DNA from 4 places in the Picosynechococcus sp. PCC 7002 genome. Region 2 is predicted to be linked to each of the others. Evidence: predicted binding sites of a transcription regulator. Region 2 holds the regulator's gene; each other region holds the start of a gene.
What was found. The regulator NtcA, encoded in region 2, controls nitrogen genes in cyanobacteria. The targets are predictions, from matches to a motif close to TTTGTANCNNNNGNTACAAA.
Positions count from the first base shown of each region.

Region 1 (3,238 bases), 1.3 Mb from region 2:
ATTCGGGTCGTCGATAATTTCCGTGCTCAATTAGAAGATTCCCCCTGGACTGGGGAGTACGAAGATATTCAAGACCCCTACCCTGGCTACGTTTTGCGCCTCAAGAAAGACCACATCGAAACGACGGTTAATATCTGGGATCTCTGTTATCAGATCTGTTTTGTTGCCTATCCCACCGGAGCCCTCGTGGAAAATGGCTGTGCCGTGGAAATCGATGAAACCCTTTTCGAGGCGTCCGGGGCCGTGGATTGGCAAAAACTGGAAGCGAAAACCCAACAGTTGATCCACAATATGTTTGAGCAATTTGATCACTTAGGGGAGTAATCATTGATGGTTACGCAAGCGCAGATTCAAGGGGGACTATTGGGACTTTGTGTGGGGGATGCCCTGGGTGTACCTGTGGAATTTTCTGAGCGCCGCACCCGACAGCGGGATCCTGTGACAAGGATGCGGGGCTATGGCACTTACAATCAACCCCCCGGCACTTGGTCAGATGATAGTTCCCTCACTTTTTGTCTGGCTGAGGCGATCGCCGAAGTGGGTCTGGGCGAAGAACTCCCCGAACATCTGGGCCGTAAGATGGGTCTTTGGCTCAAGGAAGCTTACTGGACACCCCACGGCGAAACCTTTGATGTGGGCAACACGACTGCCGCCGCAATTCATCAAATTTTAGCGGGTATCAATCCCCTGGAAGCGGGTGGGATCGGGGAGCGGAGTAATGGCAACGGCTCCTTGATGCGTATTTTGCCCCTCGCCTTTTGTGGTGAGCGACTGCCCTATGCCGATCTTTTGGATCTCGTCCACAACATTTCCTACCTGACCCACCGTCATCCCCGTTCCCTCATTGCCTGCGGCATGTATATTTCCATTGCCCTGGAACTGTTACACGGAAAAAGTATTGAAACTGCCTACCAGCAAGGGATACAACGGGCCGAAGAGTTTTATCGCGATTCCATCTACAAGCCGGAACTCAGCCACTACCAGCGTATTTTTGACGAAAATTTAGCAACATTGCCCATCCATGAGCTTCAATCGAGCGGTTATGTCGTCCATGCCCTCGAAGCCGCCCTCTGGTGTTGTTTAAACCATGATAACTATCAGGATACGGTGCTCGCGGCGGTGAATTTGGGGGATGACACTGACACCACAGCGGCGATCGCCGGGGGGTTGGCCGGACTTCACTACGGCCTCGACAATATTCCCCCTGATTGGCTGGCGCAAATTCCCCGGCGGGATGACATTCTCCAGTTAGGCGATCGCCTCTTCAGGGCTATCTGTTGACCGAGCAGGGGCAAGCAGTCCATTTTCTTTAATGTAAAGTTAAATTAATTCTTCTCCATTAACAAACCCTTGAATCAAGCGCATCGGCACTTTGTATCAAGTGTCACATTTTTTTAGGGGCGGGACTTTTACACTGCAAAGCTTAAACACGACTTAAACTTTTAAGCTTCTTTCCTCCCACACACTATCCCAAAGCCCCTTGAGAAAATCGCATTAACCATGAGTAATCTCGGAAGACGTAAATTTATTCTCTACAGTTCCGCCGCCCTCGGTTCCAGTATTCTCCTCAAAGCCTGCGGCCAACCCACAGAAACCCCTGATACCCCCGATAGTGGCAGCACAACCTCAACCCCCAGTGGTGACACGATCAAAGTTGGCATTCTCCACTCCCTCAGTGGCACCATGGCCATTAGTGAAACCACCGTGGTCGAAGCCGAACAACTCGCCATCAAAGAAATTAATGCCGCCGGTGGCATCGATGGCAAACAAATTGAAGCCATCGTCGAAGATGGTGCCTCCGACTGGGATGTCTTCAAAGAAAAAGCCGAAAAACTCATTGATCAAGATGGTGTCGCCGTCGTCTTTGGCTGCTGGACTTCCGCCAGCCGAAAAGCGGTTAAAGATGTCTTTGAAGCAAAAGACCACATGCTGTTCTACCCTGTCCAGTACGAAGGCCAGGAATGCTCGAAGAATATCTTCTACACTGGGGCCGCCCCGAACCAACAAATCGAGCCCGCCGTGGATTGGCTCCTCGAAAATAAGGGCACAGAATTTTTCCTCGTCGGTTCTGACTATGTATTCCCCAGAACCGCGAACACCATTATCAAAGCCCAGTTAGAAGCCAAAGGTGGCACCACGGTCGGCGAAGACTATCTCCCCCTCGGTAATACTGAAGTGACGCCGATTATCACCAAAATCAAAGCAGCGCTTCCCAACGGTGGCGTGATTTTCAACAGCTTAAACGGTGACAGTAACGTTGCGTTCTTTAAGCAAATTCGTGATGCGGGCCTCACCCCGGAGCAATATCCGGTCATGTCGGTGTCGATCGCCGAAGAAGAAGTCCGTCAGATTGGCCCCGAATATCTCACGGGTCACTATGCGTCTTGGAACTACTTCCAAACCGTAGAAACCCCCGAAAATGAAAAGTGGGTGGCAGACTTTAAAGCGGAGTACGGTGAAGATCGGGTGACCAATGACCCCATGGAAGCGGCCTACATCATGGTCTACATCTGGAAGCAGGCGGTAGAAGCGGCGATCGCCAATGGAGCGACCGATGCCTATGACCTCGAAGCTGTACGGAGTGCCGCCATTGGTCAAGAATTTGCGGCTCCCGAAGGCCCGGTGACGATGAATGTTAACCACCACCTCTCAAAGACCGTGCGCATCGGTCAGGTACGGGAAGACGGGATGTTCGATATCGTCTGGGAAACCGACGGCCCCATCGCCCCCCAAGCCTGGAACCAGTATGTTGAATCCACCAAAGGATTTGCCTGTGACTGGAGCGACCCCACAAAGGGTGAAAAATATGCCATCTAGGGCCTAAAACCCAGATGTTTTCCGGGAAAGCTGGGATTCCGCCCTACAGAATCCGGCTTTCTCGCGGTTTTATTGCGCGTATTGTGGTGGGTTTGCCCTGTGACAGAACTTCTAATCGGTATTTTTAACGGAGTCAGCATTGGCTCTGTGCTTTTGGTTTCGGCCTTGGGTTTGGCGATCGCCTTTGGTTTGATGGGGGTGATCAACCTGGCCCACGGCGAATTAATGATGCTGGGCGCCTACACAACCTTCGTGGTCCAAAATGTATTCCGGGGGTTCGGGGAACCTTTTTTTAATCTCTACATTATCTTTGCGATTCCCCTGGCTTTTTTTGTCGCCGCCGCAGTGGGCTTTGGCCTGGAGCGGGGCGTAATCCGTTACCTCTATGGCCGTCCCCTAGAAACCCTCTTGGCCACCTGGG
Region 1 is NZ_CAWLFA010000001.1:420,557-423,794, reverse strand. It holds gene AACQ84_RS02025 (hypothetical protein) at 1-324, shown strand, start outside; gene AACQ84_RS02020 (ADP-ribosylglycohydrolase family protein) at 331-1,281, shown strand; gene urtA (urea ABC transporter substrate-binding protein) at 1,501-2,817, shown strand; gene AACQ84_RS02010 (ABC transporter permease) at 2,917-3,238, shown strand, end outside.
Region 1: urtA (urea ABC transporter substrate-binding protein) is a predicted target of NtcA. The motif match lies at 1,372-1,391, and genes of this name have one in related genera.

Region 2 (3,238 bases):
GTCAAATTTTTCTCCCTGGGGCTGATATTCACCAAAATTTGACCGCACCGCCCGGAAGCGATCGCCAAAGGATTTTAATCGTTCTGACGCTGCGGCGATCGCCTGGCTATCTCGGTCTACCCCCGTCACCCGCACATCGGGATATTGCTGCAAAATCAATTCTGTATGGCCACCACCACCCAGGGTCACATCTAAGTAATGGCCTTCCGGTTTCACTCCCAAACCTGCTACCAACTCTTCTTTCAATACCGAAATATGTTTAAACTCTGCCGCCATGAACCTATCCAATAAAAAACAAAATCCCCCTATCACTGAGGGGGAACCCAAGGGCGATCGCCACTAAACCAGGACATTACATCCCCATAATTTCGTAGCCAGAATCCACATAGAGCACTTGACCCGTGACCCCGCTAGAAAGATCGCTACACAAGAAAGCCGCCGCATTACCCACTTCCTTTTGGGTCACAGTCCGACGCAAAGGAGCCGTGGCTTCCACATGGTGAATCATATCGAGGATGCCGCCCACCGCTGAAGACGCCAAAGTCCGGATCGGGCCAGCCGAAATGGCATTCACGCGAATATTACTGGGGCCCAGATCCGCCGCGAGGTAACGCACACTCATTTCAAGGGCCGACTTTGCCACACCCATCACATTGTAATTAGGGATGACTTTCACCCCACCCAAATAAGTCAGGGTCACAATGGCGCCCCCTTCGGTCATCACGGTTTTAGCCCCCCGGGCCAGACGCGTTAAAGAATAGGCACTAATGTCAAGGGCCGTATTAAACCCATCCCGTGAAGTATCACTAAAATCACCCGTCAAATCTTCGCGGTTCGCAAAGGCAAGGCAATGGATCAAAATATCTAACTTGCCCCACTCTTTTTTGACAGACTCAAACACTTGATCCACCTGGGCATCATCCTGCACATTACAGGGGAGAAAAAGGGAAGGGTTGAGGGGCGCCACAAGCTCACCTACTTTTTTCTCGAACCGTCCCTTATCATCGGGGAGATAGGTAACCCCAATATTTGCCCCGGCGGCATGTAATTGTTGGGCGATCCCCCAGGCAATGGACTTATTATTTGCAATCCCAGTGACTAGGGCATTTTTTCCGGTTAAATCAAGCATATGGGTTCTCAAAAAGTATAAAAAATTAAAGCCAAGAAGCCAGCGTATATTATCTTCGCGCTCTGGTGACTTCGATGCAAACGGCTACTTTAGGGCAAATCAGGGAAAATTCTGCAAAATGCCTGGGAACTAACCCAGAAATCCATAATTATTTTGAAGCAAAAAGTACAAAATACTATACCAGAGTAAGATTTAGTTTAAGGGGAATGCTCATGGTCTCTGCACACTGAGCGCTGATATTTCACCCATCACGGTGGGGAACTGTTGCCCAACAGAATCTATGATGTACAACCCTGATTTCAACCAACCTCCTTTCTCTTCTGCCAATCCAGTGCCTGAACTACCTGCGACTCAAATTACAGACCTTGCGACAGCGTTTCGTCAGTTTCACAGTGGCCCCTTCCCACCTGTTGTGGAGAACTATGACCGGGGCAAGACGATCTTTTTTCCGGGGGACCCAGCGGAACGGGTTTATTTTCTTCTGAAAGGAGCTGTCCGGCTGTCTCGGGTCTATGAAGCGGGGGAAGAAATTACGGTGGCCCTGCTCCGGGAGAATAGTGTCTTTGGGGTTTTATCGCTACTCACGGGACAAAAGTCGGATCGCTTTTACCATGCGGTGGCTTTTACTCCTGTGGAACTGTTATCGGCTCCCATTGAGCAGGTGCAAAAGGCGCTTAATGAGCACCCAGAATTAGCAATGTTAATGCTAAAGGGGCTGTCGTCACGGATTTTACAAACGGAGATGATGATTGAAACCCTGGCCCACCGGGATATGGGGTCACGTCTGGTGAGTTTCTTGTTAATTCTCTGTCGAGATTTTGGGGTGCCGACCGATGAGGGGATTCGCATTGATCTCAAACTGTCCCACCAGGCGATCGCCGAAGCAATTGGTTCGACACGGGTGACAGTAACGCGCCTCCTGGGAGAACTCCGGGAACAGGACATGATTTCGATTTATAAGAAAAAAATTACCGTCCATGACCCCGTAAACCTGAGTCAACAGTTCGCTTAACGCTAAAGTAGAGAAGTCATACTTGTGTGTTTGGATGTCACCTTTTTGTTAAATGACCAGTGCTTTTGTACTAATCTTTTCAGTTTTAATCTTGGGGGGCATCCTGGCGGCACTGGGCGATCGCCTTGGTAGTAAGGTCGGCAAAGCGCGGCTTACATTATTTAATCTGCGGCCAAAACAGACGGCGGTGGTCGTCACGGTAATGACGGGAACAGTGATCGCAGCTAGCACCTTGGGGTTATTGTTTGGCTTGAGCAAGTCCTTGCGCCAGGGGGTTTTTCAGTTGGATGAAATCCTCGCCCAGCGGCGGCAAGAGTTGATGGATGTGACGGCGGAAAAGGAAAAGATTGAAAAAGAGTTACAGGCCGCGAGGGATGATCGCCTAGAAGCAGAACAAGATTTACAGGAGATTGAAGCAAAATTTGAAACGGCCCAAACTCAACTGGCGGGTTTTCGGGAACAAGCCAGCGAACTTCAGGCTGATATTAATGCGCTCACCACAGAGCAAACGACCTTGCGGCAACAGCGCGATCGCCTCCAAGCCCAAAGTGAAACCCTCCGCGCCCAGCTCAATCAACAAAACACCATTATTGAGGAACGCTCCCAGCAGATCGAAGCCCTAGAAGCCCAACAAAGTGAGCTCCAAGCCGAGATCAACCAGCGCGATGGTCGCATTGCCCAACTCGACCAGGCGATCGCCCAAAAAGATCAAGTGCTCACGGGCCTAGAAAATCAGATTGGCTCCCTAGAACAGCAAATTGATATCCTCGAAGCCAACTACATCAATTTCCGGAGTGGGAATGTCGCCCTCACCACAGGGCAAGTTTTAGCCTTTGGGGTGGTGCGGATTATTGATCCCAAAGCAGCCAGCCAAGCCGTTGATCAGCTGCTCCGGGAAGCGAATCGCAACGCGATCATTGCCACCGGAGGCGTTAATCCTGACTTTGAGGCGCGGGTGGTGCAAATTACCAATGCCCAAGTGCAACAACTCCTAGGGCAAATTGCCGATGGTCGGGACTACGTGGTGCGCCTCCTGGCGGCGGGGAACTACCTCCAGGGGGAAGGTTCCGTCCAAGTGTTTGCGGATGTGACTTTAA
Region 2 is NZ_CAWLFA010000001.1:1,757,270-1,760,507, reverse strand. It holds gene rsmH (16S rRNA (cytosine(1402)-N(4))-methyltransferase RsmH) at 1-276, opposite strand, end outside; gene fabI (enoyl-ACP reductase FabI) at 353-1,129, opposite strand; gene ntcA (global nitrogen regulator NtcA) at 1,410-2,141, shown strand; gene AACQ84_RS08530 (DUF3084 domain-containing protein) at 2,194-3,238, shown strand, end outside.

Region 3 (3,238 bases), 280 kb from region 2:
TGTCTGCAATACCGAAAAGTTGCTTAATGCAAAAACAGCATTCTAAATCTCAAAAATCAAATAATCAAATCAATTGCCTTGGGGAAGCTCAGCAGAGGTAACTTGATGAGGATTTGACGCGACTTTAAGCCACAACATAAAAGTGCTACCGGGGAGAGCTTCGGTATGGGGTAAGCCAATGGTTGGGCTATATACTTCAATGTCTCCGGCCATTTTTCCCACAAGATCAGCGGCGATCGCCAACCCCAGCCCAGTACCTTCAATGGCACTTTCCGCCTGCACTCCCCGGTAATGTCGTTCAAAGACATGGGGCAAATCCGCCGGGGGGATACCGTAGCCCGTATCATGGACGGCAATGGTGAGTTCATGGGCCTGGGCTTCTACCTGCAAGAACACTTGTCCCCCGGACGGTGTATATTTCAGCGCATTTTCTAAAAGATTATTCAAAACTTCCATCAGGGCTGTGTGATTCCCCAAGACCCAAGGAGACGGTTCTGGCAACCTATAATTTAAGGTGATCCCCCGCTCGGTGGCGATCGCCCCTAGGGAAGCGACGAGGGGAAGTACCACTTCTGCTACGGGTAACGGCTCTACGGAGAGGGAACGGTCTGGGGCAAAACTCAGTTCACCATTGGGCGGTAAAGCTAAACTTGGCCCTCCCTCCAACTGGGGAATTTGAGCCGTTAAGAGATCCACCTCTTCACTAAATTGGGTGAGCAATCCTTTCAGGCGATCGCTTTCCCGGACAATGCCTTCGGCGACCGGATAATTTTTCTCCGTCGGCAGTAACCGCTTCAACAACAACTTACCGAAGGTACTGATCGCCATTGTTGGATTACGGAGCTGGTGTAGCAGATCATGGAAATGCTCTTGTTCTAGGGCCTGGAGATGTTGCTGCTGGGTGAGCCGCTCAGTGGCCCAACTCTTTTGCTGATCCAACACACAGGCCAGCACTAAACCTTCGGCGATCAATTCAATCTGGGTCACCTCTGGCGATCGCCAACCCCGATCCCGGCGTCCCGTCGCTAAAATCCCCAAAATTAAATCACCATGCCACAGGGGAAATGCCCGAGCTGGTTCCCCCAACAAACCCACAAGGTCATCCGGCAAAGCAGCCGTTTCCTCGCCCATCGGGACATCAAGCCATTCCTCTTGATCCGAAACCATCGTTGCCATCTCCGTTGATCCCTGCCTCCCCGCCGCCAGCAAACGATCGGGAAAGGCACTAATGGGTTGGAGCGTAATTTCTTGATTCTCTTGATCTGGCTGGGCCAAATAAACGATCCCCCACTCTGCCCCAACGCCTTGGGCTAACAATTGCAACTGCCCTTGGCACAGGGACAAATACTCTGGGCTAACTGGCAACAGTTGCGGTAATGTCGTCATGAATTTCATCCTCCCAAGCCGCAATCCCTAGGGGATATTTCCCAGGAAACCTTGATAAATCAGGGGTTTTGACAAAAAACTTAATTCTTTTTTTACTTTTGGATTGATCGCCTACCTTCATTGGATTGTAGTAGATTTCTTAATACAAAAAATCCAACCCATCGCGAAAACCAGTCAATTTTCACTTGATTTTTTTCAATGGAGCCGATATACTTTGCTCGACATTCTGTAACTCCTGTTACAGCTGTTCTAAAAAAGTAAAGAAGAGGAGGTACTGGGTTGGCAAGAAAGCGTAAACGCAAGAGTCGGCGTCGGCAAGAAGGAAGAAAAATTTTAGAGATTGTCCCACAATATAATATCGAAAGCGGTGATGACAAACCCGTGACTGCAGCCCGCAAGCATATCGCTGCGAATGGGATTATGCCCCCAGCAGTCGTTGTAGTTAAGCGTAATGAGCATACCACTGATCGGTACTTTTGGGCAGAAAAAGGATTATTTGGTGCCCAATATGTAGAGGAGAATCACTTTTTATTCCCCAGTCTACGGGTGCTTTGTAGCAACGCCGATGAAGAAGTATCTGAAAAAGCGACTGTTTCTAGCAAAGCTTAAAGTTCCTTCAAAAATATATCACTTAACCTAACGTTTAGGTGATCTCTAATCCCCTTCTATCAATTTCAATACTCCCTAGTCCCACCCATTTTCGGGTCGGGGCTATTTTTGTCGCGTTTTTGCCATGGTGTTAATGGATAGCTCAATTAGTTTTGTTGGGGACATTTCCTAAGCTTCATGGAGCTGGTAAGGCATCACCTGACGCAGTTGGATCAACTCATCCCGGTGGGCGGTCACCGTAATTAATCGGGTGGGAGTCTCGGTAATCGGTGTTTGTGTGGTGATCTGTAAAATAACTTTTTCTACCTTCCCTGCCTTACGCCAGTAAAAGAGACCTGCCAAGGGAGCCAGGAGACAAATACCAAGGAAAGCAAAGCCAATATTGGGATAGAGCAGTGCTAAGACCAGGGCAATACAAACTAAACCGAGGGCTGCTAATAGGCTCAAAAAAACAGCAATAAAACCACTGGGAGGAACAAAACCTTCATAGGTGACAATATTATTGACACCATCAACGGTGGTAATCCGATAGGCTCGCTGTTCGAAGTAGGTTTGGAGACGCTCAAAGATGGATTCTTCAGGCTCTTTTGCCAATAGCTCTACTTGTTCGGTGCGATCTTTGATGGAAGCGCGAATGAAGAAAAACAGACCGACCATCAAGAGCAATGTAAGGAGGAGGGTCGAGGTGATTACGGATTGTTCTAACACGGTTTTTACAAGGAGGGCTTGAAGATTCACTGCATATAAATGTATATCGATCATGCTATATTTTGGAAAGTCTCCGGGAAAACCATGAAAAAAATTCGGGTTGTTCTAATTGAAGATCATGATTTAACGCGCATCGGGCTAAGAACTTCTCTACAACAATGTGCGGACATTGAACTTTTAGCAGAGGCGGCCAATGGAGCGGATGGATTGCGTTTGTTAGAAGAGATTCATCCTGATTTAGCGATTGTGGATATTGGTTTGCCTGAGCTTGACGGGATTGAGTTGACCCGAATTTTGAAACAGGAAAAGCTCAAGGATCAGTCCCACGAGGCGCAAACAAAGGTTTTGATTTTGACGTTGCAGGATGATGATGCCGCTGTTTTAGCAGCCTTTGCGGCAGGAGCTGATTCCTATTGTATGAAGGATATTACGTTTGATCACTTGGTAGAGGCGGTCAAAACGACAGACTCAGGCAACAGTTGGATTGATCCGGCGATCGCCCGCATTGTCCTCAATCAAGTGCAAGGGGGAGAAC
Region 3 is NZ_CAWLFA010000001.1:2,033,536-2,036,773, forward strand. It holds gene AACQ84_RS09920 (sensor histidine kinase) at 70-1,386, opposite strand; gene AACQ84_RS09925 (DUF3155 domain-containing protein) at 1,666-1,995, shown strand; gene AACQ84_RS09930 (cofactor assembly of complex C subunit B) at 2,164-2,703, opposite strand; gene AACQ84_RS09935 (response regulator transcription factor) at 2,788-3,238, shown strand, end outside.
Region 3: AACQ84_RS09925 (DUF3155 domain-containing protein) is a predicted target of NtcA. The motif match lies at 1,612-1,631, and genes of this name have one in related genera.

Region 4 (3,238 bases), 1.4 Mb from region 2:
AATCTGGCAATAGTCTTGGCTATCGCGCTGGTCAATTACCGTTAACTTGATCACCAAGGCCCCAGCGGAAGGGGTAACTTTGATACTCCATAGGTATGCAGCGAGTAGTTGCCGGAGTTTCAGGGTGAGATCATCGTTTTTGAGGGCTGCCTTTTTAGGTGATTCTTGGGCACTGAGCGCTTCCGGGGAGGGTTCCCGTTCGGCTGGAGAGAGTAAGCCCGCTACAATTGTCCATTCCCAGTCGGGGGTAACTTCCCCAAACCGAATGCCTTCAACAGTAAAGGTTTCTGTGATCGTGTGCTCCCAGATTTTCTGCCAAGGGGTAAGGATTTGTTTGGCGATCGCCTGGTCGGGGGTATTAAAACCTTCGAGTTGAATTTTGAGGTGCTTATCAGTCACCCGTTTGAGCATCACCCGGATCTGGTGGGGTTGAAACGCTTGCCTTAACACCTGGGCGATCGCCTGGGGATTTCCCTGTTCCGCCAATCGACGCAAATCCGACTCTTTCACAGCACAACCATTCTGGAGGGGAGCATTTCGATTATGCCACCAGACTCCCTTGGCCACAAAAATAGGATCTCAAGTCCCCCTTTGAAGGGGGATTTAGGGGGATGTCCTAGGCCGCAACCGCTTCTGATTTTTTGCTGTTACGAATCCCTTCAATCGCCTCAGCATAACTGGGGGCCTTGAAAACAGCAGAACCTGCAACAATCGCATTCGCACCCGCATCAATCACTTGCCACGCATTAGCAGGCTTGATCCCACCATCGACTTCAATCCAAGGATCCAGGCCGCGCTCATCACACATGGCCCGGAGTTTTTCGATTTTGTTCACCATCGAAGGAATGAAGCTTTGGCCGCCGAACCCAGGGTTTACGCTCATGATCAAAATCAGGTCACAAACATCAAGGACGTGCTCAATGATGTCAAGGGGCGTAGAAGGATTCAGCACAACCCCAGATTTTTTACCCAGTTCACGAATCTGGCAGAGGGTGCGATGGAGGTGGGGAGACGCATTGTGTTCTGCGTGGACGGAGATAATGTCAGCGCCAGCTTTAGCAAAATTTGCCACGTATTTTTCTGGCTCAACGATCATCAAATGCACATCCAAAGGCTTTTTGGTGTAGGGACGAATGGCTTCGACGATTAACGGCCCAATGGTGATATTCGGGACAAAACGACCATCCATGACATCGACGTGGATCCAATCAGCGCCAGCCTCATCGACTGCTTTAATTTCTTCACCAAGGCGGCTAAAGTCCGCTGAAAGAATGGACGGGGAAACTACAATTTTCTTGTCAGTCATGGTGGGTGGATTCCTCTTATTATCTCAAGAATTCTAAGTTGGTATCAATATTAACAAAAGTTTGTATCAATATTTTTTGTGGCCTAGCCTGGGTAGAGCATTGTTTCAGGAAACACTGACCTAGCGCTGGGGGGGACGGAGAGGCCCATCGGTTTGTACAGGGATCAAAATACTATTTAATTTACGCAGTTGTTCGGCTGTGCCCATGCAAATTAAAAAGTCCCCAGATAACAGTAAGGTATCACCCGTCGGCCCAGGAATAAGGCTGCCATCTTGACGGCGAATGGCGAGGACGAGGGCACCGGACTGTACCCTGAGTCGGGCTTCACTGAGGCTTTTGCCAATGTAACCGCCGCAATTGCTATCCACACGGATTTCTTCGAGGTAGTAAGACCGTTCTGCGCCAGTCAAAATGCCATCAACAAAATCCATAACCTGGGGTCTAAGGGCCGCGGCGGCCAGGCGACGTCCCCCGGTAATGTAGGGAGAAACAACGGCATCGGCTCCGGCGCGGCGTAATTTTTCCACGGCTTCTTCGGTACTGGCCCTGGCGATCGCCCGAATTTTTGGATTCAATGTTTTGGCAGAGAGTACCGTATAGAGATTTTCTGCATCGGAGCTGAGGGCCGCCACCAAACAAGTTGCCCGGTCGATTTTCGCTTCATGGAGATGTTGATCGAGGGTGGCATCTCCTTGAATACAAATATAGCCTTGATCCTGAGCGGCTTCGATAATGTCGGGATCTTGGTCAATGACGACAAAGGGAATATTCTCGGCGAGAAATTCCCGGGCCACCTGCTGCCCCGTGCGACCGAGGCCACAAACAATGTAATGGTTATTGAGACGACTAATTTGCTGCTGATACTGTTTCAATTTTTTTATCTCCTGAAAATAGCCGCTAATCATTGCTTCGATGAAACGGTTGACGATATAACCAACCGCAATCAAGCCCAAAAAAATCAGAATAATAGTGAATATCCGAGAGCGATCGCCTAGGGGATGAATTTCCCCAAAGCCCACCGTGGCTAAGGTGATCATCGTCATGTAGGCCGCATCTACCCACGACCACTGCTCCACGACAATGAACCAACTTGTCCCCAGCAGAAACAGCGCCACAAGCATCAGCAGACCCAATTGCAGTTGCCCCCTGAGGCGTCTATATTTTTGCTCAATGCTGTACACCGATGAACCTCAAGATAAGTCTGATGTTTGTAGGGAAAGTTGCAGACAATTTCAGCCGACCCGTAGGAAGCTAAAAAAACATAGAATTTCTTTAGCTCATTCCCCCCTTGTATTTAGCAAAAAAGATTACCCATTGGCTAAACTGAAATTTAACTTTGAGTCTCGCCATCGAAGAGGAGTAACCCGTGAGTCCCCAAACGCTACTGAACCATTCCCCAGCCCAAAGCTTTAACCCAACTCAGTTCGATCAGTATGTGATGCATACCTATGGGCGCTTTCCGGTGGCGATCGCCAAGGGGGAAGGATGTCGTCTGTGGGATACCGAAGGGAAAAGTTACCTCGATTTTGTCGCAGGCATTGCCACCTGCACCCTGGGCCATGCTCACCCAGCCCTGATCCAAGCGGTCAGTGCGCAGATTCAAAAACTGCACCATATTTCTAACCTCTACTACATCCCAGAGCAAGGCGCTTTAGCCCAGTGGATCGTCGAACATTCCTGTGCCGATAAAGTCTTTTTCTGTAACTCCGGGGCCGAAGCCAACGAAGCGGCGATTAAATTAGTCCGTAAATATGCCCACACCGTCTCAGATTTCCTCGAACAACCCGTGATCCTTTCGGCGAAATCGAGCTTCCACGGGCGTACCCTTGCGACGATTACCGCCACCGGACAACCCAAATACCAAAAACATTTCGACCCGCTCCCCGATGGGTTTGCCTATGTGCCCTACAACGACATTCGCGCCCTCGAAG
Region 4 is NZ_CAWLFA010000001.1:337,025-340,262, forward strand. It holds gene AACQ84_RS01620 (hypothetical protein) at 1-567, opposite strand, end outside; gene rpe (ribulose-phosphate 3-epimerase) at 617-1,306, opposite strand; gene AACQ84_RS01630 (potassium channel family protein) at 1,427-2,428, opposite strand; gene AACQ84_RS01635 (acetylornithine transaminase) at 2,674-3,238, shown strand, end outside.
Region 4: rpe (ribulose-phosphate 3-epimerase) is a predicted target of NtcA. The motif match lies at 1,345-1,364, and genes of this name have one in related genera.